3 regions of the Sphingomonas sp. 22R3R2A-7 genome follow, and region 1 is predicted to be linked to each of the others. Evidence: riboswitches for the same ligand, from Rfam matches in the RefSeq annotation. Region 1 holds a riboswitch; each other region holds the start of a gene.
What was found. Region 1 has a riboswitch for cobalamin ahead of cobW (cobalamin biosynthesis protein CobW). Riboswitches for the same ligand answer to the same signal wherever they lie in the genome.

Region 1 (9,705 bases):
CAGCGCGTCGATGCCGGACTCGAACGGGACCGGCCATGGTCGGCGCTCCGCCTTTCCTTCGCCGACAAGGTCGGGCATCAGCGCGAGGTGGCGTGCGGCGCCGGTCACGATGTCGGCGGCCGCGATCGCCGCCTTCGCAGCGTCGGACAGCCCCGCGGCGCCGTCTTCGCCGATCCCGACGATCGTCAGCCAGGGAGTGTCAGCCATGCCGAATATCCTGATCCTGGGCGGCACGACCGAGGCCAGCGCGCTCGCCGCACGACTGGCGATGCGCGGCGATCGTGCGGTGCTGAGCTTTGCCGGACGCACGGCCTCGCCACGGGCGCAGCCGATCCCGGTCCGCATCGGCGGGTTTGGCGGCGTCGATGGCCTTGCGACGTACCTGCGCGATCACCGCGTCACGCACATCGTCGATGCCACGCACCCCTTTGCTGCACGGATGAGCGGCAATGCCGTCACCGCCGCGGCGCGGGCCCGCGTGCCGCTGATCGCGCTGACCCGCCCCGCCTGGGCACCCGCCGCGGGCGATCGCTGGACGCGCGTGCCGGATCTCGATGCCGCCGTCGCCGCGCTCGCCGGACCGCCGCGACGCGTGATGCTGGCGCTCGGGCGGATGCATGTCGACGCGTTTTCGGCGCAGCCGCAGCACCAGTATCTGTTGCGCTTCGTCGACCAGCCGGAGCGCGCCCCCGCGCTGCCGGATCATTGCCTCGTCGTCGATCGTGGACCATTCGACGTAGCGGGCGACCGCGCGCTGATGGACGCGCAAGGCATCGACCTCGTGGTGTGCAAGAATGCCGGCGGGCCGGGCGCGGTCGCCAAACTCCACGCCGCGCGCGGGCGCGGCATCCCGGTCGTCATGATCGATCGCCCCCCGCTGCCCGCCCGACGCGCGGTGCACGGCGTTGAGGACGTCCTGCGCTGGCTCGATCACGACGCCGACCGCGGGGTATAGAGGATCGGCCCCACGGGCCGCGCGATGATGCGCGTCTGGCTTGACCCGACGATCACCATCGTCCGCATGTCCGCCATCGCGCCGCGCGCATCGGGCAGCGGCACGATGTCCAGCACCTCGTCAGGCGTCGAGACCGCGCGCGCGAACAGCACCGGACGCGCGTCGCGGCAGGTCGCCCGAAGGACCGCGAACGCATCGTCGAGCGTGTCAGGCCGCGCCTTCGACCGCGGGTTGTAGAACGCGATGGCAAAGTCCGCCTCCGCGGCGAGACGTATCCGGCGTTCGATCGTCTCCCATGGCTTCAGATTGTCCGAGAGGTTGATCACGCAGAAGTCATGCCCGAGCGGTGCGCCCACCCGCGCGCTTGCCGCGAGCATCGCGGTGATGCCGGGGAGCACGCGGATATCGAGCGTGCGCCATGCCGCCGGCCCCGCCTCCAGCGTCTCGAACACCGCCGCCGCCATCGCGAACACGCCCGGATCGCCCGACGACACGACGACGACGCGCCGCCCCTCGTCCGCCAGCCGCAGCGCGTGCGCCGCCCGGTCGAGCTCGACGCGGTTGTCGCTGGGATGCAGCGTCAGACCGTCTCGCGCCGCGACCCGCGCGACATAGGGGACATAGCCGATCACGTCGGTCGCCTGCGCCAGCGCCGCGGTCACCTCGGGCGTGACGAGGTCCGGATCGCCCGGCCCCAGCCCCGCGATCGTCAGCCACCCGGTCATGGCCGCCGCCCCTGTCCGTGAATCAGCAGGATCGAGAAATAGGGCGTCACCGCGTCCGCCTCGCCCAGCGGCGTGACCCGCTGGTCCTGCATCGCCGCGTGCTCGACCAGCCATGCCTCGTCCTCGCGCCCCGCAGCTGCCACCGCGCGGCGGAGCTTGCCCAGATGACGGCCGATCTTCATCACCACCAGCGCGTCGGTGTCGCGGATCCGCCGGACGAGATCCTCCTCGGGCAGCGTCGCCATCAGCACGGTGAGGACGTCGTCGCCCCAGGTGATCGGCGCCCCGCTCGCGGTCCATGCGCCCGACATCCCCGTGATCCCCGGCACGACGCACACCGGGGCGATCGTCTGCAACCGCGTATAGAGGTGCATGAACGATCCATAGAAGAACGGGTCGCCCTCGCAGAGGACAACGACATCCTCGCCGCCGCGCACCAGGCCCGCCAGATGGTCGATGCAGCCCGCATAGAAGGCCGAGAGGCAGTCGTTGTAGCGCGGGTCGGCGACTGCGATTTCGGTGGTGACGGGATATTCCATCGCGAATTCGGTGACGTCGTCGCGCAGCATGCCGTCGACGATCCTGCGCGCATGACCGCTGCGGCCGGCCTTGCGAAAATAGGCGATGTGGCGCGCGCCGCGGACGAGGCGGTCGGCGCGCACGCTCATCAGGTCGCACGCCCCCGGCCCGAGGCCGACGCCGTGGATCGTGCCGCATCGCACCGCAGAAGGCTGTACGGTGATCATTCCGCCGCGCTCGCCAGCGCGTTGACCGCGGCGACGGTGATCGCGCTGCCGCCCAGCCGGCCCTCGACGATCACGCAGGGCACGGGTTGCGCCGTCCACAGCGCGTCCTTCGATTCAACGGCGCCGACGAACCCGACGGGACATCCGATGATCGCCGCCGGCCGGGGACACGCGGGATCCTTGAGCATCGTGAGCAGATGGAACAGCGCGGTCGGCGCATTGCCGATCGCAACGATCGCGCCCGCCAGATGCGGCCGCCAGGCCTCCAGCGCGGCCGCCGACCGGGTCGTCGCCATCGCGGTCGCGAGCACGATCGTCTCGGGCTGGTGCAACGTGCAGATCACCGCATTCTCCGCGGGCAACCGCGCGCGCGTGATCCCTTCGCTGACCATCCGCGCATCGCACAGGATCGGCGCCCCGGCCCGCAACGCGGTGCGCGCGGCGTGGCCGAAACCGGGTGAAAAGCGGATATGCGCAGCGAGTTCGACCAGCCCGGCGGCGTGGATCATCCGCACCGCGACGGGCTCGTCGCCGGGCGCGAACCGCGCGAGATCGGCCTCGGCGCGGATCATCGCGAACGACTGGCGATAGATCGCCGCGCCATCGGTTTCATAGGCGTAGGGCATTCAGGCGGCTCCGAAATGGGCGAGGATCTGCGCGGCGTCGAGACCGGCATGCACGGGCGGCGCGCCGGCGCGCGCGTCGAAGGCGAGGTCGAACACGCCGTCGCGCGCCGTCAGCACGACATCGGCCGGCGCCGCGCGCGCGCATCCTTTCGCACAGCCCGAGACATGGAGCCGGCCACCGACATGCGGCGCCAATTGTCGCGCCAGCGCGCGCGTGGCCGCATTCGCCTGCGGACAGGCGGGTGCGCCGACACAGGCATCGGCGCGCAGCACGGGGGCGATCGGGTCGACGATCAGCGCGTCGCTGTCGGCCGGGAGCCGGATCGCCCCCGCGGCTTCGCAGAGCAGCATGCGCCAGGGCGTCACGCGTACCGCACCGATTGCCGGTTCGGCCTCCAGCCACCGCATGAACGCCGCCGCGGCGATCCGCCCGAACGGCAGCGCAACCGCCAGCCCGAGCGGATGGACGCCCGGCCGGATACGGGGCGCGGGCATCGCGGGCGACTCCTGCTCGCGCGCCCATGTCGGCAGCGCCGCGGCATGCCGTTCCATCCGGCCGCTGTCCGCGCCGCCGGTCTCGACGAACCAGCGTGCGAGCGCGACCAGCGTATCGATCTCACGCCCCTGCCCGAGCGGCGTGCCGCGGTGCCGCCCCTCCGCACGCAGGATCAACCCGGCCGACGCCCCCCGTTCTATCCGGAAGTCCGCCGGTGCATCCTGCAGCACCGGCGCGGTCCCGGCATCGATCGCGAAGCCGACCTTGCCCGGCAGCTCGGGGAGCTCGGCGATCCGCGCATACATGGCTCCCGCAAGGCGGTGCGTATCGTCGCCCGGCACGTGATCGGGCGCGACGAGAAGCGCCGCGCGCGCGTCAACGCCGGGGTGGGGATCGATCAGCCCGAGCTCGAGCAGCGCGTCGATGAGCGCGCGCCAGCTATCCTCGCGGACGCCGCGGATCTGCAGCCCGGCCCGACTGGTCACGTCGATCTCGCCATTGCCATGTCGCAGCGCTGCCCGGCACAGGCCAAGGAGCGCCGCGCGCGGCACCCGCCCGAGCCGTGGCCGGACGCGCACGAGCAAGCCATCGCCCGCCATCATCGGCCGCCACGCATCGGGGCACCAGCCCTTGACGACGAACGCGCTCAAGCGGGCATGCCGAGTTGCGCGAGAATGGAGTTGCGCCGCGTCGGCCACAGATTGGCGGCGTGCAGCGCGGCAAAGCGCGCGCGCATCGCCGCCAGTGCCGCGGGATTTGCGGCTTCGAGGAATTCCACGACCGTTTCGCGTGCCAGCGTCGCATCGAAATACAGGTCGATCAGCTCCACCGAGACCGCGTCGGCGAGGTGCGCGAACGCGCCGAGGTGATCGAGCGTCGCGGCGATCTCCGCCCCCCGCGAAACCCGTGGCGCAGCATCCCGTCGACCCAGGCGGGGTTCGCCGCGCGCGCATGGACGACGCGCGCAATCTCTTCGCGCAAGGGGCGTGCGCGCGGTCGATCCGGGTCGCGCGCATCGAGGTGGTACAGCGCGGCGCTGCCACCCGCGACCGACTGCGCCGCCGCGAATCCGGCCTCGTGCGCCGCATAATCCGCGGCGAGCAGCAGGTCGGTCTCGGGCAGGTCCTGCACATGGACGAACGCGTCGGCAGCGGCAACGCGGTCGCGGATACCGCGCGGATCGGAGACGTCGCGCCCGTCATCCCCCGCTTCGCCGTCAAGCGCATGGCTCGAGGCCGCAAGCCATGCCTCACCCGCGGCTAGGCGGGCGTCGGCGGTATAGGTCTCTGCCGCGTCCCCCATCGCCAGCCCGTAGCGACCCGGCCCCGGGCCATAGACGCGCGCGGTCGCCGCCTGTCCGACGAAGGGATTCCACGCCGCCGGCTCGTCACGTCGCCCAAGCGCGCGGACGGCTTGTCCGAACATCGCGCACAGCGTCGGGAATGCATCGCGGAACAACCCCGACACGCGCAGCGTGACGTCGATGCGTGGCCGGTCGAACTGTGCAAGCGGAAGGATCTCGATCCCCGTGACGCGGTCGGACTGCAGGTCCCACACCGGTTCCGCGCCGAGCAGGTGGAGCGCCATCGCGAATTCCTCGCCCGCCGTGCGCATCGTCGCCGACGCCCACAGATCGACCACGATCGTACGCGGATAGTCGCCATGATCCTGCAGATGCCGCCGGATCAGCTCGTCGGCGAGCGTCACGCCCTGCGCATGCGCGGTCCGCGACGGCACCGCGCGCGGATCGGTGGTGTACAGGTTCCGCCCCGTCGGCAGCACGTCCGCGCGTCCACGCCACGGCGAACCCGACGGCCCTCCCGCGACGCGCGCGCCCCGCAGCGCCGTCAGCAGCCCGGTGCGTTCCGCCTCGCCCTGCTCGCCGCGACCATAGACGTGCAGCCCGTCGCCGAACTGGCACTCCTTCACGTCGCACACGAACGCATCTATCCGCGTGATCGCGTCCGCGGACGATTGCGCGGTGTCGAGGTTCAGCGTCGCGGCAAGCCCGGTCGCGCTCGCCTCGTCGCGGATGTCGCGTTGCAGCCGGTCGCGTCGCGCCGGATCGAGCCCGTCCGCATTCGAGAATTCGTCGAGCAACGCCTCGAGCCGGCCGAGCCCTGCGCCGCTGCGCGTGCGCTCGAGCGGCGGGGGAACATGGCCGAGCGTGACCGCGCCGATCCGCCGCTTGGCCTGCGCGGCTTCGCCCGGGTCGTTGACGATGAACGGATAGATTACCGGCATGGCCCCCACCAGAACCTCGGGCCAGCACGCGTCCGACAGCGCCACCGACTTTCCCGGCAGCCATTCGAGCGTCCCGTGCGCGCCGACATGTACGAGCGCGTCGGTCCCCCGCGCCTGCAGCCAGAGGTAGAAGGCGGCATAGGCGTGGCGCGGACACCGCGACAGGTCGTGATACTCCCCGCTCCGCACGTCGCGCCGTCCCCGCTCGGGCTGCAGCGCGACCAGAACGCCGCCATGCTCGACCGCGGCGAACTCGAACGCGCCGCCCACGCACGCGGGATCGCTGTCGGGCGCCCCCCAGCTCCGCTCGAGATCATCGCGCACTTCGCGCGGCAGCCGCGCGAGCGCCGCCTGATACGCCGCGAGCGGCCACGTCATCCGCTGCGTCGCCAACGCGGACTCGGGCTTTTCGCGCGGTCCCTCGCCGAGCGCATACCCCGCCGCCGCCAGATCCTCGAGGATCGCGTCCGTCGATGCCAGCGCATCGAGGCCGACCGCATGCGCCATCTGGTACGCCTTGCCCGGATAGGTCGACAGCAGGATCGCGACCCGGCGCCCGGCCGCCGGCTTGCGCGCGAGACCGACCCAGGCCGTCACCCGCGCCGCGATTGCAGCGATCCGGGCCGGGTCGCCGCGGTGCTCGCGACGTGCATATTCGAGCGCGCGGTCGCGCGCGCCATCCTCCTTGAAGCTCGCGACGCCTGCGAAGAGTCGCCCGTCGACCTCGGGCAACACGACGTGCATCGCGAGATCGGCCGGGGACAGCCCGCGGCTCGACCCGGCCCAGGCGGCGCGATCGGAGGTCGCCAATGCGATCTGGAACACGGGCACCCCTGCACCGTCGAGCGGTGTCGCCTCGCCGGACCCCCGCGCCGAAAACGCGGTCGCGTTGACGATCGCCGCAGGTGCCAGCGCCGCGACCCAGCGCGCGAGCCACCCGGCCGCGTCGGGCGCCTTCAGCGACGGCGCGAACAGGCCCAGCACGTCGAACCCGTGTCCGGTGAGCGCGGCATGCAACGCCTCGATCGGATGCAGGTCCGCCGCCGTCAGATAGGAGCGATAGAATATCAGCAGCACGCGCGGGCGCTCGGCGGTCAGCGCGAACGCCGCGGGGCACGACACGCCCCCGCCCGGCTGCCACCCACCGACCTCGGCGATCGTCCGCACGCCCGGCACCGGCCCCGCATACAGCCCCGCCGCAAGCGCGAACTGCGCGAGTGCCGCCTGCGCCGCGACCGTGCCGCCGGTATCGCAGAGCAGCGCCAGCTGCCGGAGCGTCGATACCGGGATCGTCGATGCGGCATCGAGCCTCGGATCGATCCGCCCATCGGCCGACAGCACCGCCAGCGCGATCCCCTTCTCGCGCGCGAGCGCCTCGACCTGTTGCAGGCCATAGCTCCAATAGGCGCGGCCCCCGATCAGCCGGATCAGCACGCCCTTCGCACCCGCCAGCGTCCGCTCGACATAGGTATCGACCGAGAGCGGGTGCGCGAGCGTCGACAGGTTGGCGAGCCGGACCGACGGCAACGGGCTTCCCGCCGCATCCGCGCGCCGCCACCCCGCCGCGAATGCGCCGAGGTCGCTGTCAGAAAACGACAGGACGACAAGGTCTGCGGGGGTCTGCGCGAGGTCCTGCGGGACCGCGCTTTCCTCCAGCCCATGCGTCTCGCGAAAGACGACGTGCATCGTCGTCAGGCGTCCAGCGCGGCCTTGATCTGCACCGCGTCGATGCGATCATGCTCGGCGATGACGACCAGCTGCGTGCGCCGCAGCTCGTCCGCGCGCCACAACCGGTCATATTGCGTCCGCACGCGCGCGCCGACCGCCTGCACCAGCAATCGCATCGGCTTGCCCGCAACCGCGGCATAGCCCTTCACGCGCAGGATATCCGCGCTGCGGGCGAGCGCATCGATCCGTGCGGTCAGGGCGGCGGGGTCGGCGATCTCGCCAAGCTCGACGACGACGCTGTCGAAATCGTCATGCTCGTGATCATCCTCGCCGTCGTGATGCGAGGGGCGTGCGGCGATATCGTCCTCCGCCGCCGCGCCGAGCCCCAGGATCACGCGCGGGTCGATCACCCCGTCGGTCAGATCGATCACCGGCAGCGGCCGCGCCGACTCCGCCGCGATCACCGCACGCGCCCTGGCGACGCCCTCGGGCCCGGCCAGATCGACCTTGGTGAGCAGCACCAGATCCGCACACGCCAGCTGGTCCTCGAAAACCTCGGACAGCGGCGTCTCGTGATCGACGCTCGGATCGGCGGCGCGCTGCGCATCGAGTGCGGCGAGATCGGGCGCGAACCGCCCGGCCGCGACCGCCTCGGCATCGGCGAGCGCGATCACGCCGTCGACCGTGATCCGCGACCGGATCGCGGGCCAGTCGAACGCCTTGAGCAGCGGCTTGGGCAAAGCCAGCCCCGACGTCTCGATCAGGATATGGTCGGGCCGCGGGTCGAGCGCGAGCAGCGTCTCGACGGTCGGGATGAAATCATCCGCGACGGTGCAGCAGATGCAGCCATTGGCCAGCTCGACGACGTTCTCCGCCGGACAATCGGGGATCGCGCAACCCTTCAGGATGTCGCCATCGATTCCGAGCGTGCCGAATTCGTTGACCACCACCGCAAGCCGCCGCCCGCCCGCATTGCGGATCAGGTGGCTGATCAGCGTCGTTTTCCCCGCCCCCAGGAACCCGGTGACGATGGTGACGGGAACCTTGGCCAGGCTCGGGGGCCGGATTCGGCTGGATATCGGACATGCTTGCTCTCCACGGCGTCGGAACGACGGCCACGGACGGACGCACGTCCGCAGCCACACGCACGCACGACCTCGCGGCCGCACATGTTCGTCGCTCAGACGGGTTACCGTGCCGCGACCATCCCCTGGATCAAGGCAAGAGCGACCATAACGCTGGCAGGTCTCCTGGCTCGCGGGTCAAAGCTCGATGCACGCCTTCCCAGGTCCGCGACCCAGTGGCTGCCCCCGCGCTGGAGGGCCCGTGCGTCTCGCTCACCGCTTACAGTTGCAGGGACAGCCGCGGCATTGGGAGCAAAGCCCCCGCACCGCATTCCCATTCAAGCCCCGAAGGGCACCGGCGCGATCAACGAGGATCGGTAGAACCAATCCTCGAGGACCAACTTAGAGCAATTCGCAAAGGCTGCCAATGCACATCGCCCTCACAATCCTCCCCCTGGCGGGGGAGGATCAGCGAAGACCTTACCCCCGCACCACGTCGATCTCGTCGAACCGCTTCCACCGATAGATCGCAAAGCTCAGCACCCAGCACGCGACGAACAGCGCGATGATCGCGAACCCCAGCCCGTTGAAATTTTCCCCCAGCGCGGCAGCAGCGTCCCACACGCCGCCGCTCAGCCCCAGCTTCGACCCGATCAGCGCCAGCGTCTCGATTCCCCCGATCGCGATCGCGACGATCGCCGAGATCAGCGTGATCGTGATGTTGTAGTACAGCTTGCGGATCGGCTTCACGAACGCCCACTCGTACGCGCCGAGCATCACCACGCCGTCGGCGGTGTCGACCAGCGCCATCCCCACCGCGAACAGCACCGGCAGCACCAGCACCGTGCCGATCGACAGACCGTCCGCCGCCTGGCTCGCGGACAGCCCCAGGATCGCCACCTCGGTCGCGGTGTCGAACCCCAGCCCGAACAGGAAGCCAAGCGGCGCCATGTGCCAGCTTTGCGTCACCAGCCGGAACATCGGCCGGAACAGCCGCGCGAGCAGCCCGCGATTGCCGAGCAACAGGTCGAGATCCTCCTCGACATAGGCCCCGCCGCGCCGGACGTGCCCGAACGTCCGCCACACCGATCGCAGGATGATCAGGTTCATCGCCGCGATCGTAAAGAGGAACAGCGCGGAGATCATCGTCGCGACGACGCCGCCGACCTGCTTGAACGCCT
Region 2 (9,705 bases), 3.1 Mb from region 1:
GATGTCGGCATCTATGCGGTCCATGCGCGTGTCGCACCGACCGCGGTCCATGCGTTGCTCGGCTATCTTCGCGAATTGTGGCTACCGACGCCGCCCTGGGGGGTGATCGAGCGCGGCGGTGACCGCATCGATCCGTCGCAGCATGGCCGTGAACGCCGCGACCTCTGCCGGGTCGAACTGCGCGAATATGCGCGCTTCGAGATCCTGCGCCTTGGGCGCGATCGCTGCATACAGCGTCCGTCCTGCGTCGCTCAGCATCAGCAGGTGCGATCGCCGGTCCGCCGCATTGGCGCTCCGTTCGAGCAGCCCGCGTTCGACCAGCGCGATCGCGGCGCGGCTGACGGTGACCTTGTCCATCCGCGTGCGGTGCCCGATCTCGGCCTGCGTGATGCCGCCCGTTTCCGCAACGACCGCGATCAGCCGCCATTCGGGGATCGAGAGGCCGAACAGCGCTTCATAGCTTCGCGCAATCGTGTCGCTGACGAGGTTCGATGTGAACGAAAGCCGGAACGGAATGAAATCGTCGAGCAGCAGGGGGCGGACAGACGTCGGGTCCGTGGGACCTGATTGGGGGAGCTGCGTTGGCATGATCGCGGATAGTAGCGGTTGACACGGTTGGCGCAAACGGACAGTTGGTATCCAACGATACTAAATGGAGAGGCTGCCTCATGCCTTGGGCGGCGTTACGATCACCCTTTGTGCATGACCATGTCCGACACTGACATCGAGACACCCGACGACGCGGGCGCTGTCGTCCCCGCCTCGGACCGGCTGTTCGCGACGCCGGCAGGCATCGCGCTCGGACCGGTCGACGCGATCCTGCCCGGTGCGGCGCGCGGTTATGTGGTGCAGATGCGCGCGGGGCGATTCCACGGTTTCGTCGTCAGGCGCCGCGACGCGGTGTTCGGCTATGTCGATCGATGCCCGCACGCCGGCCTTCCGCTTGCGCACGCCCTCGACGATTATCTGACACCGCGGGGCGACCTGATCGTCTGCGGGTGGCATTCGGCGATGTTTGCGATCGAGGACGGCCGGTGTGTCGGCGGGCCGTGCATCGGGCAATCGCTTGCAGCCTGGCCGGTCGAAATCGTACACGGCGTGCTCAAGACCTGCGGACCGCCGGAACCGCACGCACAAGACGTTTGAGATTTTGGCGAACAATCCCCGCTAAGCCACGGGAAACATGACTTTGAGGAGAGTTTCTTGACGCCTGATTTCGATTTCGCCCTGGGCGAAGCCGCGGACATGATCCGCGACACGACGCAGCGTTTCGCAAACGAGAAGATCGCCCCCCTCGCCGCGAAAATCGACGCCGACGACTGGTTCCCGCGCGAGCTGTGGCCGGCCATGGGTGAGCTGGGGCTCCACGGCATCACCGTCGAGGAGGAGTTTGGCGGGCTTGGTCTTGGCTATCTCGAGCACGTCGTTGCGGTCGAGGAAGTCAGTCGTGCATCGGCATCGATCGGGCTGAGCTATGGTGCGCATTCGAACCTGTGCGTCAATCAGATCCGCCGCTGGGGCAATCCCGAACAAAAGGCGAAATACCTGCCCAAGCTCGTTTCGGGCGAGCATGTCGGCAGCCTCGCCATGTCCGAGGCCGGGGCAGGGTCGGATGTCGTCTCGATGAAGCTGAAGGCCGTCAAGACGGATCGCGGCTATGTCCTCAACGGCACGAAGTTCTGGATCACCAACGCGGCGTACGCGGACACGCTCGTCGTCTATGCGAAGACGGGCGAGGGGTCGAAGGGCATCACCGCCTTCCTGATCGAGAAGGACATGCCGGGCTTTGCGATCGGCCAGAAGATCGACAAGATGGGGATGCGCGGTTCGCCGACCGCCGAGCTGGTCTTCACCGATTGCGAGGTGCCTTTCGAGGCGGTGATGGGCCCCGAGAATGGCGGCGTCGGTGTGCTGATGTCCGGGCTCGATTACGAGCGCGCGGTGCTGGCCGGGATCCAGCTCGGCATCATGCAGGCGTGCCTCGACGTGGTCATTCCCTATGTCCGCGAGCGCAAGCAGTTCGGCACGCCGATCGGTCAGTTTCAGCTGATCCAGGCAAAGGTCGCCGACATGTATGTCGCGCTGAGTTCGGCGCGCGCCTATGTCTATGCGGTTGCGCGGTCATGCGACGCGGGCAAGACGACGCGGTTCGATGCGGCGGGCGCGATCCTGCTTGCGAGCGAGAGTGCGGTAAAGGTTTCGCTCGAGTCGATCCAGGCGCTGGGCGGCGCGGGCTATACCAAGGATTGGCCGGTCGAGCGGTTCATGCGTGATGCCAAGCTGCTCGACATCGGCGCGGGCACGAACGAGATCCGGCGGATGCTGATCGGCCGCGAGCTGATCGGTGCCGCGCCGAAGGTGATGCAGTGATCAGAACGGTCATTGCCGGACGGAGCGGGCGATGAGCGGTCCCGTCCTGCCCACGAAGCTGTCTGTCGACAGCGATGGCTTTCGCGCGAATGCCGAGCATAATCGCGCCCTCGCGGAGCGGCTGCGCGACGACGTCGCACGGGCGGCGCTTGGCGGAAATGCGAAGTCGCGCGAGCGGCATGCCGCGCGCGGCAAGCTGCTGCCGCGCGACCGTGTCGAACGGCTGCTGGATGCCGGCTCGCCGTTTCTCGAGATTGGTCAGCTTGCAGCCCATGGTCTGTATGATGACGAGGTTCCGGGCGCTGGTGTCATCGCAGGAATCGGACGCGTCGCGGGTCGCCAGTGCATGATCCTGTGCAACGATGCGACGGTGAAGGGCGGGACCTACTTCCCATTGACCGTGAAGAAGCACCTTCGCGCGCAGGAAATTGCGCAGGAAAACCGGCTTCCTTGCATCTACCTCGTCGACAGCGGCGGCGCGAACCTGCCGCATCAGGCGGAGGTGTTCCCGGACCGCGATCACTTCGGTCGCATCTTCTATAACCAGGCGCAGATGTCGGCGCTGGGCATACCGCAGATCGCCTGCGTCATGGGCAGCTGCACCGCGGGGGGCGCCTATGTCCCGGCGATGTCCGACGAGACGATTATCGTCCGCGGGCAGGGGACGATCTTCCTCGCGGGCCCGCCGCTCGTCAAGGCCGCCACGGGTGAGGTCATCTCAGCGGAGGAACTGGGGGGCGCGGATACGCATGGACGCCGGTCGGGCGTCGTGGATCACGTTGCCGAGGATGACGAGCATGCGCTCACGCTCGTTCGCGACATCGTCTCGACGCTGCAGCCGCAAATCCCCGGCGTCGTGAATGCGCAGGCGCCCAGGGCGCCGAAATACGCGACCGACGACCTGTATGGCATCGTCCCTTCGGACGTCCGCGCGCCCTATGACGTCCACGAAGTCATCGCGCGTCTGGTCGATGGCAGCGAGTTTCACGCGTTCAAGGCGCTGTACGGCACGTCGCTGGTCTGCGGCTTTGCGCATATCCACGGCCTGCCCGTCGCGATCCTCGCAAATAACGGCGTCCTGTTCAGCGAGAGCGCGCAAAAGGGAGCGCATTTCATCGAGCTGGCGTGCCAGCGGCGGATCCCCCTGTTGTTCCTCCAGAACATCTCCGGCTTCATGGTCGGCGGCAAGTACGAGGCGGAAGGCATTGCCAAACATGGTGCAAAGCTCGTCACCGCCGTCGCCACGGCCACCGTTCCCAAGATAACCGTCCTGATCGGCGGCAGCTTCGGCGCGGGGAATTACGGCATGTGCGGACGCGCCTATTCGCCGCGCTTCCTTTTCAGCTGGCCGAACAGCCGGATCAGCGTGATGGGCGGCGAGCAGGCCGCCTCGGTGCTGGCGACGGTGCATCGCGACGCCGACACATGGACGCCGGAAGACCTCGAGACGTTCAAGGCGCCGATCCGTCAGAAATACGAGAACGAGGGTAATCCCTGGTACGCTAGCGCGCGGCTCTGGGACGACGGGATCATCGATCCGGCCCAGACGCGCGACGTGCTCGGCCTGGCGCTTGCCGCTACGCTCAACGCCCCCATTCCCGAACGCCCTGCGTTCGGCGTGTTCAGGATGTAATCGAATGATCCTGCTATCTCTCTTGCTTGCGGCGGGTCAGGTCACGCCCGTTGCCCCGATCGTCAAGGGCACCGGTCTGCCGCCGGCCGTGATGACGGAGGAGGCCGGCGTCATGGCGCCGATCAACGGCCTGTTCGCGGCGCTCGCAGCGCGCGACGGCCAGGCGATCCTCGCGCAGGTGCGTGCGGACGGCAGCGCCACCGTCGCCGAGGAGGGCCCTGACGGGGCGCGCACGGTGCGTCGTACCGGCTGGGCGGAGTTCGCGGCCGGTCTCAGACCGGGGCCCGAGCGCTATGCCGAAAAGCTGACCGACGCCGCGGTCGATATCGACGGCGACATCGCGATGGTCTGGTCGCCGTATATCTTCACGGTCGACGGCAGGGTCGCGCATTGCGGTACCGATCATTTCGACCTCGTGCGCGAGGCCGGCCGGTGGAAAATTTTGAACATCACCTGGTCGAAGCGCACCACCGGATGCCCGGCGCGATGATCGGCTCGTTGCTGATCGCCAACCGGGGCGAGATCGCCTGCCGGATCATCCGCACGGCGCGTGCCATGGGCATTCGCACGATCGCGGTGTATTCGGATGCCGACCGGGACGCGCTACACGTCCGGCAGGCGGACGAGGCCGTGCATATCGGCGCGAGCCCCGCGCGCGAAAGCTATCTGGTCGGCGAGAGGATCATCGCCGCTGCGCGGGAGAGCGGCGCGGATGCGATCCATCCCGGGTACGGTTTCCTGTCGGAGAATGCCGATTTTGCGCAGGCGGTGCGCGATGCGGGGCTGGTCTGGGTCGGTCCCCATCCCGACAGCATTCGCGCCATGGGGCTGAAGGACGCGGCCAAGCAGCGGATGATCGCGGCCGGCGTTCCTGTCACGCCTGGATATATTGGCGAGGATCAGGCGCCAGACCGACTCCAGCGCGAGGCGGATGCGATCGGCTATCCGGTGCTGATCAAGGCGGTCGCGGGCGGCGGCGGCAAGGGCATGCGTCGCGTCGACAGCGCGACCGATTTTGCCGATGCGCTGACCTCGTGCCAGCGCGAGGCGTCGTCGTCGTTCGGCAACAGCGATGTGCTGATCGAAAAATACATTCTCTCGCCACGGCATATCGAAGTGCAGGTGTTCGGGGACACGCACGGCAACGTCGTGCACCTGTTCGAACGCGATTGCTCGCTTCAGCGCCGGCACCAGAAGGTGATCGAGGAGGCGCCGGCACCGGGCATGGACGCCGCGACGCGCGCCGCGATCTGCGCTGCGGCCGTCCGTGCGGCGCAGGCGGTCGACTATGTCGGTGCGGGGACGATCGAGTTCATCGCCGATGCGAGCGAAGGCCTGCGCGCGGACCGGATCTGGTTCATGGAGATGAATACCCGGCTCCAGGTCGAGCATCCGGTAACCGAGGAAATCACGGGGCAGGATCTGGTCGAATGGCAGTTGCGCGTCGCGAGCGGCGAGCCGCTGCCGCGACGGCAGGACGAGCTTGCGATCGACGGCTGGGCGATGGAAGCGCGGCTTTATGCCGAAGACCCGGCAAGGGACTTCCTGCCATCGATCGGCAGGCTCGTCGCATTCGATCTCGGCGATGGCACGCGCGTCGATACCGGGGTCGAGCAGGGGGCGGAGATATCGCCCTTCTATGATCCGATGATCGCAAAGGTCATCGCATGGGGCCCCGATCGCGCGACCGCACGCGAAACGCTTGCGGCTGCGCTCGACGGGGCCGTCGTCTGGCCCGTACGGTCGAATGCGGGGTTCCTGGTTCAGGCGCTCGATCATCCGGATTTCGTCGCGGGCACGGTCGATACCGGGCTGATCGCGCGCGAAAACGAGGCGTTGATGCCGGCGACGCAGCCGCGCGAGGAAGCGTTGATCGAGGCCGCGCGGGCGCTGGTAGCGGCCAATCCGATCGCCGGTTTCCGTCTGAACGCCGCGCCGAGGCGCACGGCGCGCTTCCTGCTCGACGACGAGGCGATCTCGATCGACCTCGACGCATATGGCGCGGAGGGTACGCCCGCCGACGAGGTCCTCGTATCCGACGCCGGGCAGACATGGCTGCTGCAACGCTGGCGCGCATCGGGGGTGGCCGTGGGGGCCGCAGCCGATGGCGCGATCCTGTCGCCGATGCCGGGGCGGATCATCGCGGTCGATGTCGTCGAGGGTGACCGCGTCGTGTCAGGGCAGAAGCTGGTGACGCTGGAGGCGATGAAGATGGAGCATTCGCTGACCGCGCCGTTCGACGGGGTCGTTGCCGAGCTCGTCGCCGTCGAGGGCGGACAGGTCAGCGATGGCACGATGCTCGTGCAGATCGAGAAGGACGCCTGATGGCCGGACGCTATTACGATCAATGGTCGGTCGGCGACGCGATCGTCCACGAAATCCGCCGCACCGTCACCGAGACGGACAATCTGCTGTTCTCGACGATGACGCACAACCCGCAGCCGCTTCATCTCGACGTCGAAGCGGCCAAGGCGAGCGAGTTCGGCCAAATCCTGGTCAACGGGACCTTCACCTTCGCGCTGATGGTGGGACTGTCGGTGGGCGAGACGACGCTCGGCACGCTCGTCGCCAATCTCGGCTACGACAAGCTGGTCCATCCGAAACCGGTCTTCATCGGTGATACGATGCGCGCCGAGACCGTCGTCACAGACCTCAAGGACAGCAAGTCGCGGCCGACTGCGGGGATCGTCACGTTCACGCACCGGCTGATCAACCAGCGCGACGAGATCGTGTGCCAATGCCTGCGTTCTGCGCTGTTGCTCCGGTCGACGGCATGAGGCTGCGGTCGTTGCTGTTCGTGCCGGCGGACCGACCCGAGCGGTTCGGCAAGGCGGCGGCAAGCGGCGCGGATGCGATCATCCTCGATCTCGAGGACTCGGTCGCGCCGTCGCGCAAGGCGTTCGCGCGCGCTGCGGTGCGGGCAGCGCTCGGCGAGCCGGCCGGTGTCATTCGGCTGGTCCGGATCAATCCGCTCGATGCGGACGATCGCCGCGACGATATCGAGGCGGCGCGCGGCGCGGATGCGATCATGCTGCCCAAGGCGGCAGGCAAGGCGACCGTCGCGGCGCTGGTCGAGGCCTATGGGCCGGACTGCCCGCCCATCCTGCCGATCGCCACCGAGATTCCGGCGGCGATATTCACGCTCGGCGAATATGCGGCGGTATCGGACAGGCTCTGCGGATTGACGTGGGGGGCGGAGGATCTGCCGGCCGCGATCGGCGCGGCGACGAGTCGCGAGGCGGACGGTCACTATACCGATCCCTATCGGATGGTCAGGTCGCTGCTGCTGTTCGGCGCGCATGCAGCGGGTGTGGCGGCGATCGAGACGGTCTATCCCGCGATCGCCGATCTCGACGGGCTGGCGGCCTATGCCGCACGAGGAAGCCGGGACGGATTTACGGGAATGATGGCGATCCACCCGACCCAGGTTGCGACGATCAACGCAGCCTTTACGCCCGATGCGGCGACGGTCGCGCGGGCCGAGGCGATCGTCGCGGCGTTCGCGGCGGCGCCGGAGGCGGGGCGCTGCAACTCGACGGGCGGATGATCGATGCGCCGCATCTGCGCCAGGCGCAGGCGATCCTCGCACGCGTGTAGCGCGCGCCCATTGGCGGCGCGGAAAATCTGTTCTACCGGGGCGTCGCGATCCGGTGAAGACCGGGTCGCAGATCGCGTCGGTGCCCCTCGGGGCTTGAAGGGGAATGCGGTGCGGACGTTCAGGCGTCCAATGCCGCGGCTGTCCCTGCAACTGTAAGCGGTGAGCGCGGTGCGCAGGTCTCCTCGTCGCGAGGGGACGACCACTAGGCCGAAGCGCAAGCACATGGCCCGGGAAGGTCGTGCACCGGGTGTCGACCCGCGAGCCAGGAGACCTGCCGGCGCTCGGTCGCTCTTGCCTTGGTCCAGGGGGTGACCGCGGCACGGTACTCCGTCTGAGCGACGAACCATGCGGCGGGGGCCGCATCGGTGCGCGTGGCGGGTGCTGTTCGGTGTCCATCCCAAGCGTCGCGCCGACCGTCCGGATCATCGGACGGCACGCCCCCGCCGGTCGCTCGTGACGCCGGGGGGTATCGTTTCATGACCAGAGTTTTCGTATCGCTGATGGCGCTCGCCACCGCAGCGTCCGCCACATCGCCGGCGTTCGCCGATGCCGATCGGGCGACGCCAGGGGCGGCCGAGCGCGCGGTTGATGGTGCCGAGGTCGTCGTCACCGCCTCGCGTTCGGGCGATGCCGTGCCGGTCGACCAGCTTGGCGCGTCGGTGACGGTGATCGATGCCGCCGCGATCGACCAACGGCAGACCCGGATCGTGTCCGACGTGCTGCGTGACGTGCCTGGCCTGGCGGTCAGTCGGACGGGCGCGATCGGGGGTACGACGCAGGTGCGCATCCGCGGGTCGGAGGGCAACCATGTGCTCGTCCTGATCGACGGGATCGAAGTGTCCGATCCCTATCAGGGCGAATATGATTTCGGGACGCTGATCGCGGACGAGGCGGCGCGGGTCGAGGTGCTGCGCGGCCAGCAATCGGCGCTATACGGATCGGACGCGATCGGCGGCGTCATCCAGTATCTGACACTGAGCGGGGCGGAAGCGCCGGGCACAACGCTGCGCGCTGAGGGCGGGTCGTTCGGCACATTCTCGGGCGGCGCCCGCATCGCAGGCGTTTCCGGGAACCTCGACTATGCGTTGTCGGGTTCGACCTATCTCACCGACGGCACGCCGACCGCGCGCGGCGGGTCGCGCGACATCGGCGCAAGCAGCGTCGGCGCGACCGGCAAGCTCATCTGGTCGCCCGGCGATACGTTCAAGGTAACCGCGGTCGGCCGCTACAGCCATACAGACGCCGACAGCAACGACACGGCGTTGAGTGGCCCGCAGTTCGGCACAGTCGTCGACACGCCAGGCGCCCGCAGTACGGTGGAGGCCTATTACGGGCTCGTACGCGCCGAGGTGGCGCTCGCGGACGGCCGCTGGACGAACGCGCTGAGCGGGCAGTTCGCCGACACGGTGCGACGGGCACTCGTCGACGACGCGCTCAATTTCGGCAACAAGGGACGGCGGTACAAGGGCTCGTTCGAAAGCGCGTTCCGGTTCGGGACCGACCGGATTCAGCACCGCCTGACGGGTGCCGTCGATGTAGAGCGAGAGGAATTCCAGACGCTTAGCCCAGTTCCCTCGGAGTTCGTATTCACCGGACGACGCCATACCGACAATGTCGGGATCGTCGGCCAGTATGACGTCGTGATCGATGACGCGCTGGCGATCGGCGCTTCCGTCCGCCGCGACGAGAATACGCGCTTCGACGACACCACCACCTACCGTGCGCAGGCAAGCTATCGCTTCGCCACGGGAACGCGCGTTCGCGGCGCCTATGGGACGGGGGTGAAGAACCCGGGCTATTTCGATCTCTTCGGCTATTCGGATGGTCGCTATATCGGCAATCCGAACCTCAAGCCGGAGAAGTCGAAGGGTTGGGAAGCCGGTCTCGAACAGAGTTTCGGAGGCGAGCGCGCGACGATCGGCGCGACCTATTTCAACAGTCGCCTGACGAACGAGATCTTCACCACTTATCCAGAGCCCGATTTCGTCGCGACGCCCGGCAACCGCGATACGCGGTCGAAGCAGCGCGGCGTCGAGGTGTTCGCCAGCGCGCGGCCGATAACGCAACTGCGGTTTGATCTTGCCTACACCTATCTGCATGCGCG
Region 3 (9,705 bases), 3.1 Mb from region 1:
GCCAGTCGAACTCGAGCGACCCGGTCAACAAGGGCGTCGTCCCGTCGGGCGCGGTCGCCTATCCGCTGACCGATCGGATCGCGGTCGGCCTCGTCGTCACCTCGCCGTTCAGCTTCACGACCAACTATGACGCCGACAGCTGGGCCCGCTACAGCGCGGACAAAACCCGCCTGCGCACGATCGACATCCAGCCCTCGATCGGCGTCGAGCTGACCGATTGGCTCCGTGTCGGCGGTGCGCTCAACGTCGAATATACCGACGCGATCCTCAGCAACGCGCTCCCCAACGTGTCCGCGGCACAGCCCGACGGCCGCCAGGAACTCAGCGGCGACGGCTGGGATCTCGGCTGGACCGCAGGCGTCCAGCTCCACAACGATTTCGCCACCGTCGGCGTCACCTACAAGTCGAGCATCCGCCACAAGCTGAAGGGCGACCTCGTCGTCACCGGCCTGCTCGGCCCGCTCGCCGGCGGCAACACCGACATCTCGGGCGCGACCGCGGAGTTCAACACGCCGGGCCAGGTCATCGTCGCGGGCCGCGTCCGCGCCACCGACCAGCTGACGCTCAACGCCCAGGTCATCGCGTTCAACTGGAGCAAGTTCGACACGATCGATCTCGGCGCACCGTTGAACACGTCGATCCCCGAAAACTACCGCGACAGCTGGAGCCTCGCGGGCGGTCTCGACTATGACGTCACGCCCAAGCTGACGGTGCGCGGCGGTGTCCAGCGCACCAAGACGCCGACGCAGGACGGCCAGCGCGACGCGCGCGTCCCCGACGCCGATCGCTGGACCTATGCCGCCGGCGCCTCCTACCAGCTGACGCCGCGCATCGCGGTCGACGCCGCCGCGCAATATGTCGACTTCGAGAACACGACGATCGACCGCGCCACTCTGGTCGCGGGCAGCATCATCCGCACCAACGGCGCGCTCCGCGACGCCAGCGCGATCGTCACCTCGCTCGGCGCTCGCGTCTCGTTCTGACGCCACCAGCCCCTCCCCGCACGGGGAGGGGCACCCTATCCCTTCATCCGGATCGTCAGCCCCGACACCACGAGATCCACCGTCTCGACCGCAGCCGCGACCCGCTGGTTGAGCATCCCGGCCAGATCGCGAAACCGCCGCGCCATCGCATTGTCGGGCACGATCCCCATCCCGACCTCGTTGGTGACCAGCACCAGCCGCCCCTCGACACGACCGATCGCATCCAGCAGCGCGGCGATCGCCGTCTCCGCATCCGCATCCGCGAGCATCAGGTTCGACGCCCACAAGGTCAGGCAGTCGACCAGTATCACCCCGTCCGGCGCATCCGCCTCGACGATCGCCGCCGCCAGCGCGATCGGCGCCTCGACCGTCCGCCACCGTTCGTCCCGCTCGGCGCGATGTCGCGCGATCCGCTCGGTCATCTCGCCATCGAACGCCTGCGCAGTCGCGATATAGACCAGCGTGTGGCCACCTGCCGCCTCTGCCCCCGCCTCTGCCAAAGCCTGCGCATGGCGGCTCTTGCCCGAGCGCGCACCGCCGGTCACCAGCACCGTCTTTCCAAACCCCTGCACGACCGTCTCCTCCATCGCCTCTTGCGCTATCCCCGACGAATGGCGAAGGCCAGCAGCAACGCCGCGGCATCGCCGGCGCAGGGGACGCACGTGCACGCGCTGATGGAACATGGCGGCCGGATCGACAGCGCGCAGGCGCTGTACCCGCACGCGCCGCGTCCCTGGCTCGACCTGTCGACCGGAATCAACCCCTGCGCGTGGGAGCCGCCCGCCGATCTCGCGGTCGACCTGCGCAGCCTCCCCTCGCCCGCCGCGCTCGCCACGCTCGAGGCCGTCGCCGCGCGCCACTTCGGCGCCGACCCCGCACGCGTCGTCGCGCTGCCCGGCACCGAGATCGGCCTCCGCCTGCTCGGCAAGCTCGGCCTGCCCGCCCCCGCCCGCCATGTCGGCCCCAGCTACGCGACGCACGACGCGGTCTTCCCCGGGCGTATCTCGATCGACAGCCTCGCCGACGAAGCGGCCCGCGGCGGCACCATCCTGCTTGCCAACCCGAACAACCCCGACGGCCGGCTGGTCAGTCCGGACGCGCTCAGGCCAGTGATCGAGCGGCTCCGCGAGCATGCAGGCTGGCTGGTTGTCGACGAGGCCTTCGCCGACACGCTCCCCAACGCCGGCCTGGCTTCGAAACTGTCCGCAGAAGACCCCGTCATCCTGTTCCGATCATTTGGAAAATTCTTCGGCCTCGCCGGCGTGAGGCTCGGCTTCATGATCGCACCGCCCGGCATCGTCGCGCGGGTCCGCGACCGCCTGGGCAGCTGGCCGATCTCCGCGACCGCGCTCGCGATCGGCACCGCCGCCTATGCCGACCGCGACTGGATCGACACGACGCGCGCGCAGCTCGTCACCCGTGCAGCCGCGCTCGACGCGGTGCTTCTCCGCCACGGGCTCACCGCGACGGGCGCCTGCCCGCTCTTCCGCCTCATCGTAACAGACGACGCCAAGTCCCTGTTCGAGCGTCTGAATATGGCGGGCATCCTGACGCGTCCCTTCACCTATGACCCCCGCTGGCTCCGTCTCGGCGTCCCCGCCGACGCGGCCGCACTGGCGCGTCTCGACGTGGCGCTCGCGCATGGCTGATCCCGTCGCGCTCATCGCCCTCGCACTCGACGCCGCCTTCGGCTGGCCGGAACGGCTCTACCGTCGGGTCGGCCACCCCGTCGGCGCGATCGCCGCGATCATCGGCAGCCTCGAAAAGGCGCTCAACCGTCCGTCATGGCCAGACGCGACGCGCCGCATCGCCGGGGTCGCGACGCTCGCGATCACGCTCGCGGTAACGGGCGGGATCGCCTGGGGCGCGACCTGGCTTCTGACGACCTATCTCGGCGCCTATGCCTGGATCGGCATCGGCCTCCTCGCCGCCCCCGGTCTCGCGCAGCGCAGCCTCAACGATCACGTCGCCCCGATCGCCGCCGCGCTCGGCAAGGGTGACGTGCAGGGCGCGCGGATCGCGGTCGGCAAGATCGTCGGTCGCGACACCGACCGGCTCGACTCCGCCGGCATCGCCCGCGCCGGGATCGAAAGCCTCGCCGAAAGCTTCTGCGACGGCATCGTCGCGCCGCTCTTCTGGCTGCTCGTCGGCGGACTTCCCGGTCTCTGGATCTACAAGGCGATCAACACCGCCGACAGCCTGATCGGCCACCGCGAGCCACGATGGCGCGCGTTCGGCTGGGCCTCGGCACGGATCGACGATCTCGCCAACTGTATCCCCGCGCGGATCAGCGGCGCCCTGCTGTGCCTCGCCGGTCCCGGCGGCTGGCACGTAATGCGCCGCGACGCGCGCAAGCACGCCTCGCCCAATGCCGGCTGGCCCGAGGCAGCGATGGCGGGCGTGCTCGACCTCCGCCTCGCCGGCCCGGTCAGCTATGACGGCGTCACCCAGCTGAAGCCCTGGATCGGCAGCGGTCGCCCCGCCGCCACCGCCGCCGACATCGCCCGCGCGCTCCAGGTCTATCGCCGCGCCTGCCTGCTGCTCTGGATCGTCACGGGGGCGCTGCTGTGGGTGCGGTGATGCTCCAGGGCACCGGCTCCGACGTCGGCAAGTCCGTGCTCGTCGCCGGCCTCTGTCGCGCGCTCGCCAATCGCGGCCTCTCCGTCCGGCCCTTCAAGCCGCAGAACATGTCGAACAACGCCGCCGTCACCGCCGATGGCGGCGAGATCGGCCGCGCGCAGGCGACCCAGGCGATCGCCGCGCGCACCGCGCCGACCACCGACATGAACCCCGTCCTGCTCAAGCCGCAGGGCGATCGCAGCTCGCAGCTCGTCGTCCACGGCAAGGTCCGCGGCATCCTGCGCGCAAGCCGCTGGCGCGAGGGGCGCGCGGGGCTGATGGACGAGGTGCTCGCCAGCTATCACCGGCTCCGTGCGCAGGCGGACATCGTCGTTGTTGAGGGCGCGGGCAGCCCCGCCGAGATCAACCTGCGCGCCGCCGACATCGCAAACATGGGCTTTGCGCGCGCCGCGGGCGTCCCCGTCATCCTGATCGGCGACATCGACCGGGGCGGCGTCATCGCCTCGCTCGTCGGCACGCGCGCGGTGATCGACCCCGCCGATGCCGCGATGATCCACGGCTTCCTCGTCAACAAGTTTCGCGGCGACCCCGCGCTGTTCGACGACGGCTATCGCGCAATCGAGGCGCGGTCGGGCTGGCGCGGCTATGGCGTCATCCCCTGGCTGCCCGAGGCCGCCCGCCTGCCGAGCGAGGACGCGGTCGTGCTCGAACGCCGGACCGGTCACGGCCGGCAGGACGGCCAGGTCGTCATCGCCTGTCCGATCACCCCGCGCATCGCCAATTTCGACGATCTCGATCCGCTGCGGCTCGACCCCGGCGTCACGCTCGTCATGGTCCCGCCCAGCGAACCGATCCCCGACGCCGACATGATCATCCTCGCCGGCTCCAAGGCGACGATCCCCGACCTCGCCTTTCTCCGCGCGCAGGGCTGGGACATCGACATCCACGCGCACCGCCGCCGCGGCCGCCCGGTGCTCGGGCTGTGCGGCGGCTATCAGATGCTCGGCCGCAGCATCGCCGATCCGGACGGGCTGGAGGGTCCCGCCGGTATCGCCCCAGGGCTCGGCCTGCTCGACGTCGCGACGATCCTGTCCCCCGCCAAGACGCTCGAACGCGTCGCCGGCACCGCGATCGGCGCACGGTTCGACGGCTATGAGATCCATATCGGCGAAACCACCGGCCCCGACACCGCGCGCGCACTCACGACCCGCGACGATGGCCGCCGCGACGGCGCGGTCAGTCCCGACGGGCTCGTTGCGGGCAGCTATGTCCACGGCCTGCTCGGCCTCGCGGATCAGCGCCGCGCCTGGCTCACCCGGCTCGGGGTCGATGCGGTCGGGCCCGACCATGCGGCGTCGATCGACGCCGCGCTCGATGCGATTGCGGAAACGCTCGAACGCCATCTCGATATCGACGCGCTGATCGCAGTGTCGAAGCTCGCGGGCTCAAACGCGGCCGGCAATGGCGAGCGCGACTAGCATCCCGGTCTCGACGAATTCGATCCCCGCGCCGTGGCAATCCCCGGATACGCCCCCAACCCGCCGGATGAGCCACCAGCCGAATACAGCGATCAGTGCAGGGGCCCCTGCAACGGCATGCACAGGCACCCCTAAACACCCTGTTACGCACCCCCAAAAGACCAGATCGTGCACCCTGATCTTCCCTGCCACCATCCCTCCCAGCCCGCCCTCCCGCAGCAGCGGCACCCACCGCGCCCAGCACAACGGCCCGATCCGCGCGAGCATCGGGACGACGATCACGACCGCCCATCCCTGTGTCGAAACGGCATGCAATAAGACAAGCTTTGCAAGGATTTGCAGGGCGATCATCACAACGCCGAAGCTGCCGATATGCGGATCCGCCATCACCGCGATCAGCCTGTCGCGGTCGCCATGCGCGGCACCCAGCCCGTCTGCCAGATCTGCCAGCCCGTCCAGGTGCAAAGCCCCTGTAATCGCTACCCAAATCGTCAGCGCGGCGAGCGCACCGGTCCACGGATCGATCAGCGCGCCGACCCACCCCGCTACCGCGACGACCACCCCGATGCACGCCCCGACGACCGGGTACCACCGGATCGCGGCGGCAAAATCCGCAGCGTCCGCAGCAACTTGCGGCATCGGCACGCGCGTCAGGAACCCGAAGGCGACGATCAGCCGCTTCACGAAACTGGATCCGTGTGCAGCGCCACGATCTGCGCCGTCCGGTCCGGCCAGATCCGTAGCGTAACGAGCGCCGCATAGGGCAAATCGAACGCCCAGAGCTCGCGCAACCCGAACCCGCACAGCGCTTTCAGCGCCGCACGGATCGCCCCGCCATGTGTCACGATCAATGAGGTTTCAGGTGTAAGATCTTCTATCGCGGCGGTAATTCGCGCGACCAGATCGCTCCATCGTTCCCCACCCGGTGGCGGTGCCCCATCCGGATCGTCCCAGAATTGCTGCAACGCCGCAGCGTCGATCTCCGCCGCAGCCAGCCCGTCCCAGTCCCCGAAATCCAGCTCCCGCCACCGCGCGTCCGTCGTTGGAGCCAGCCCCCGCTCCCGCCCGATCGCATCCGCAATGGCCTGCGATCGCATGAGATCAGAACAGACCAGCCCTTTGAAATCCAGTGACTTTACCCGCGCCACACAGGCCGCCAGTCCCTCCGCCGTGACCGGACTATCGGTCCGCCCCAGCATCCGCCCGGTCAGTTCAGGCGCCCCATGCCGCAACAGGTGGAGCAGGAACGCCCCACTCACGCCACCGACACCCCCGCCTCGGCAAACGTCGCCATCCCGTCATGCGCCGCGAGCGCCGACCGGATCACCCCGACCGCAACCGCCGCCCCGCTTCCCTCCCCCAACCGCATCCCAAGCCGCAGTAAAGGCTCGAGTTTCAGCGCGGCGAGCAATCGCTCATGCCCCGGTTCGGCCGAACAATGGCCGGCAATGCAGTGCTCCACAATGCTAGGATACGCCGCCGCAATCGGCGCGATCGCCGCCGACGAAATGAACCCGTCGAGCACTACCGGCACCCCCGCCACCCGCGCCGCCACAACCGCGCCAGCGATCGCCACGATCTCACGCCCCCCACCCGCCGCAACGTCTCGAACGGCGTACGAGGGAATTCATCATGCCGCCCAATCCCAGCCTCAACCACCGCGATTTTCCGCGCGAGTCCCGCCACATCAACCCCCGTCCCCGGGCCAACCCAGTCCGCGGCGGTTCCGCCGTAACTGCGCAGACACAGCGCTGCGGCCGACGTAGAATTCCCGATCCCCATCTCTCCCACGACAAGCATGTCGAGCCCCGGCACGACGACGTCGGCGCCGATGTTGAGTGCGGTGAGACATTCCGTTTCGTCCATCGCCGGTGCCGTCGTGAAATCCGCGGTAGGGGTTTCCAGATCAATGTCGGCGATGACGAGCTCGAGCCCGACGGCATCCGCCAGCGCATTGATCGCCGCGCCCCCACGGCGGAAATTGTCAACCATCTGTGCGGTGACGGAGACCGGAAAGGCGCTGACCCCGTGCACCGCAACGCCGTGATTTCCCGCGAAAATCGCCGCTCGTGCGCGCTCGAACCGCGGCCGCTCGCGCCCTTGCCAACCCGCCATGAAGACCGCGAGGTCTTCCAATCGGCCAAGCGACCCGGGCGGCTTGGTCAACTGCCCCTGCCGCAGCGATGCGGCCTCTCGCGCGGCGTCGTCTGCCGCAGGAAGGGCCTTCAGTGCCGCCTCAAACGCCGCAACCGTGGGGAACAGCGTCACTGCGCGACATAGCCGGCGGGCGGCGTCCGGGTGATGAAATGCCCCTTGATCCCCGCAGGCCATTGCCGGAACGGCACCTGCCCCTCCGCACTCTCCGCATGCAGCACGGCATAATCGAGGATCGCCCGCGCCGCGTCCTTGTCAGGCGTGAAGCGCCCCAGCACATAACCGATCTTCGCGGGTCCGCGGACATGGATGGTGCAGAAGTCCTGACAGGCGAACAGGCACGGCATCGCCTGAACCGCAATTCCGGCATAGCGCGAATCGCTTGCCTGAACCGCCTCCAGTGCAGCGACGAGTCTCGCACCGCCCCGCATGCCCTCGGCATCGTCCTTCGCGTCGGTGGACGCGCGGCAGGTGCTGCAGGCGACGACGGCCGCACCGTCTTCGGCGGGAACCAGAATATTTGGCATTGAAACCCCATGACATACGCGCCCGCGGCCTCGGACCGCAGACTGGTTATGTCGTCGCTCGGGTTCACCCCCGTCCGCTCGGCGCACCCTGGCCGGACGAAAGACGACTGCGACGGGCAGGTCTCCTGGCTCACGGGTCACAGCCCTCCGCACCGCCTTCTCGGGACCGGGATCCCAATGGCATGATGGCACGATGGCTCGCCGCTTACAGTTGCAGGGGCAGCCGGGGTTCTCCCGTTCCCTTTTCATCCCCGTCGCCGGGGAACCTGTCGCAGCACCCCGAATAGGCGTGTCGCCGGGCGCGGGTCAATCGTGCCGTGACGTCGCGCGCGCGATGGGAACGATGAGCGGCACGTTCGCCGCCGATCCGAACCAGGCGCGGATACCATAGGTCTCGCGCAGGCGTTCCGGCGTCAGCACGGCGTCCGGCGAGCCATCCGCGACCAGCCGCCCGCGGTCGATCATCATCAACCGGTCGCAATAGCGTGCGGCAAGGCTCAGATCATGAAGCACCGCGACTACCAAGACCCCGCGCGTAGCCTGATCCCGCAGGATTTCCATCACGCGCATCTGGTGCGCGGGATCGAGCGACGCGAGCGGCTCGTCGACGATCAGCGCGGGCGCCTCGACCGCGAGCGCGCGGGCAAGGAGGACCCGGGCGCGCTCGCCGCCCGACAATTCGGTCGCCGTCCGTGTCGCGAACGCCGTTACGTCCGCCGTCGCCATGGCCCGGTCGACCGCGCCCCGGTCTTCCGTCGTCATGCGCGACAGCGGCGCCAGATGCGGCAACCGTCCCAGCGCGACGAGCCGGTCGACACTCAATGGCCAGTGCAGGCTCTGGCCCTGAGGCAGATACGCAATCGTTCGCGCGATCTGCGCGCGCGAGCGTCGGCCAAGCGGCTGTCCATCGAGCAGGATATCCCCCGTCGAGGCGACGAGCCCCAACAGCGCCTGCACCAGCGTCGACTTTCCTGCGCCGTTGGGACCGACGATACCGATCAACGCCCCGCCAGCGGCGGAAAAGCTGACCTGTTCGACGACGTCCACGCCAGCGCGACGAACGACCAGATTTTTGTGGCGAGGCTCACCATGACCGCCGCTCGCGCATCAGTTGGACAACGAACACCGGCACGCCCAGAAACGCGGTGACCACGCCGAGCTTGAGTTCGCTCGAGGTGGGGATCACGCGCACCAGGACATCGGCGAAGGTCAGCAGCGCGGCGCCGCCGATCGCGGATGGCAGCAGGATCGCCGATGGCGACCGGTCGGTCAGCGGACGGATCAGGTGCGGGACGATCAGCCCGATGAACCCGATCGCGCCCGAAACCGCGACGGCACCGCCGACACCGACCGCGATCCCGACAAGTATCCGGGCACGCGTGTAGCGGAGATCGACACCCAGCGCGCGCGCGCCATCTTCTCCGAGCGTCAGCGCATCGAGCGCGCGCCCGTCCCATGCCACCAGCACGATCCCGACCGCGATACACGGCAGCGCGAGCATCACGTGCGTGAACGAACGATCTTCAAGCGATCCGAGCAGCCAGGTCATGATCTCCATCGCCGCGAACGGATTGGGCGAGAGGTTCAGGGCAAGGCTGACCCCGGCAACGGCGAGCGTTCCCACCGCGATGCCCGCAAGGATCAGCGACAACGCACTTTCCGATCCCGCCGACAACACGAACAACAGTCCAAGCGCGGCGAACGCCCCGATGATCGCCAGCGCGGGCAACATCGCCGGGTGTATCTCCGCGACCCCGAAGTACAGCGCGATCACCGCCCCGAGCGACGCGCCGTTCGAGGCGCCGAGGACCGATGGCTCGGCAAGCGGATTGCGCAGAAACCCCTGCAGGGCGGCACCCGACAGCCCAAGCATCGCGCCGACCGCCAGCCCGAGAATGGCGCGCGGAAGCCGCAGCTCGAGCAGGATCGCGCGCTCGATCGGGTCGCCATGTCCGATCAGCGCTTCGAAAACGCGACCCGGCG

Region 2: it holds a riboswitch for cobalamin, as region 1 does, so the genes downstream of both, QP165_RS01305 (TonB-dependent receptor plug domain-containing protein) here and cobW (cobalamin biosynthesis protein CobW) in region 1, are expected to answer to the same signal.
Region 3: it holds a riboswitch for cobalamin, as region 1 does, so the genes downstream of both, QP165_RS01330 (DUF1636 domain-containing protein) here and cobW (cobalamin biosynthesis protein CobW) in region 1, are expected to answer to the same signal.

Annotation. Positions count from the first base shown of each region.
Region 1 covers NZ_JASPFR010000001.1:3,415,625-3,425,329, reverse strand. Annotated here, with positions in the region: gene cbiE (precorrin-6y C5,15-methyltransferase (decarboxylating) subunit CbiE) at 1-207, opposite strand, end outside; gene QP165_RS16395 (cobalt-precorrin-6A reductase) at 206-955, shown strand; gene cobJ (precorrin-3B C(17)-methyltransferase) at 931-1,680, opposite strand; gene cobI (precorrin-2 C(20)-methyltransferase) at 1,677-2,426, opposite strand; gene QP165_RS16380 (precorrin-8X methylmutase) at 2,423-3,052, opposite strand; gene QP165_RS16375 (cobalamin biosynthesis protein CobG) at 3,053-4,198, opposite strand; partial or broken gene cobN (cobaltochelatase subunit CobN) at 4,195-7,478, opposite strand; gene cobW (cobalamin biosynthesis protein CobW) at 7,484-8,527, opposite strand; cobalamin riboswitch at 8,684-8,899, opposite strand; gene QP165_RS16360 (HoxN/HupN/NixA family nickel/cobalt transporter) at 9,005-9,705, opposite strand, start outside.
Region 2 covers NZ_JASPFR010000001.1:275,877-285,581, forward strand. Annotated here, with positions in the region: partial or broken gene QP165_RS01260 (LysR family transcriptional regulator) at 1-66, shown strand, start outside; gene QP165_RS01265 (MarR family winged helix-turn-helix transcriptional regulator) at 82-588, opposite strand; gene QP165_RS01270 (Rieske (2Fe-2S) protein) at 709-1,146, shown strand; gene QP165_RS01275 (isovaleryl-CoA dehydrogenase) at 1,246-2,370, shown strand; gene QP165_RS01280 (carboxyl transferase domain-containing protein) at 2,402-4,003, shown strand; gene QP165_RS01285 (nuclear transport factor 2 family protein) at 4,008-4,493, shown strand; gene QP165_RS01290 (acetyl/propionyl/methylcrotonyl-CoA carboxylase subunit alpha) at 4,490-6,328, shown strand; gene QP165_RS01295 (MaoC family dehydratase) at 6,328-6,780, shown strand; partial or broken gene QP165_RS01300 (HpcH/HpaI aldolase/citrate lyase family protein) at 6,777-7,600, shown strand; cobalamin riboswitch at 7,662-7,894, shown strand; gene QP165_RS01305 (TonB-dependent receptor plug domain-containing protein) at 8,078-9,705, shown strand, end outside.
Region 3 covers NZ_JASPFR010000001.1:287,539-297,243, reverse strand. Annotated here, with positions in the region: gene QP165_RS01370 (OmpP1/FadL family transporter) at 1-983, shown strand, start outside; gene cobU (bifunctional adenosylcobinamide kinase/adenosylcobinamide-phosphate guanylyltransferase) at 1,019-1,570, opposite strand; gene QP165_RS01360 (aminotransferase class I/II-fold pyridoxal phosphate-dependent enzyme) at 1,658-2,632, shown strand; gene cbiB (adenosylcobinamide-phosphate synthase CbiB) at 2,625-3,563, shown strand; gene QP165_RS01350 (cobyric acid synthase) at 3,551-5,041, shown strand; gene cobS (adenosylcobinamide-GDP ribazoletransferase) at 5,009-5,725, opposite strand; gene QP165_RS01340 (histidine phosphatase family protein) at 5,722-6,300, opposite strand; partial or broken gene cobT (nicotinate-nucleotide--dimethylbenzimidazole phosphoribosyltransferase) at 6,297-7,309, opposite strand; gene QP165_RS01330 (DUF1636 domain-containing protein) at 7,306-7,713, opposite strand; cobalamin riboswitch at 7,821-8,007, opposite strand; gene QP165_RS01325 (ABC transporter ATP-binding protein) at 8,029-8,769, opposite strand; gene QP165_RS01320 (FecCD family ABC transporter permease) at 8,807-9,705, opposite strand, start outside.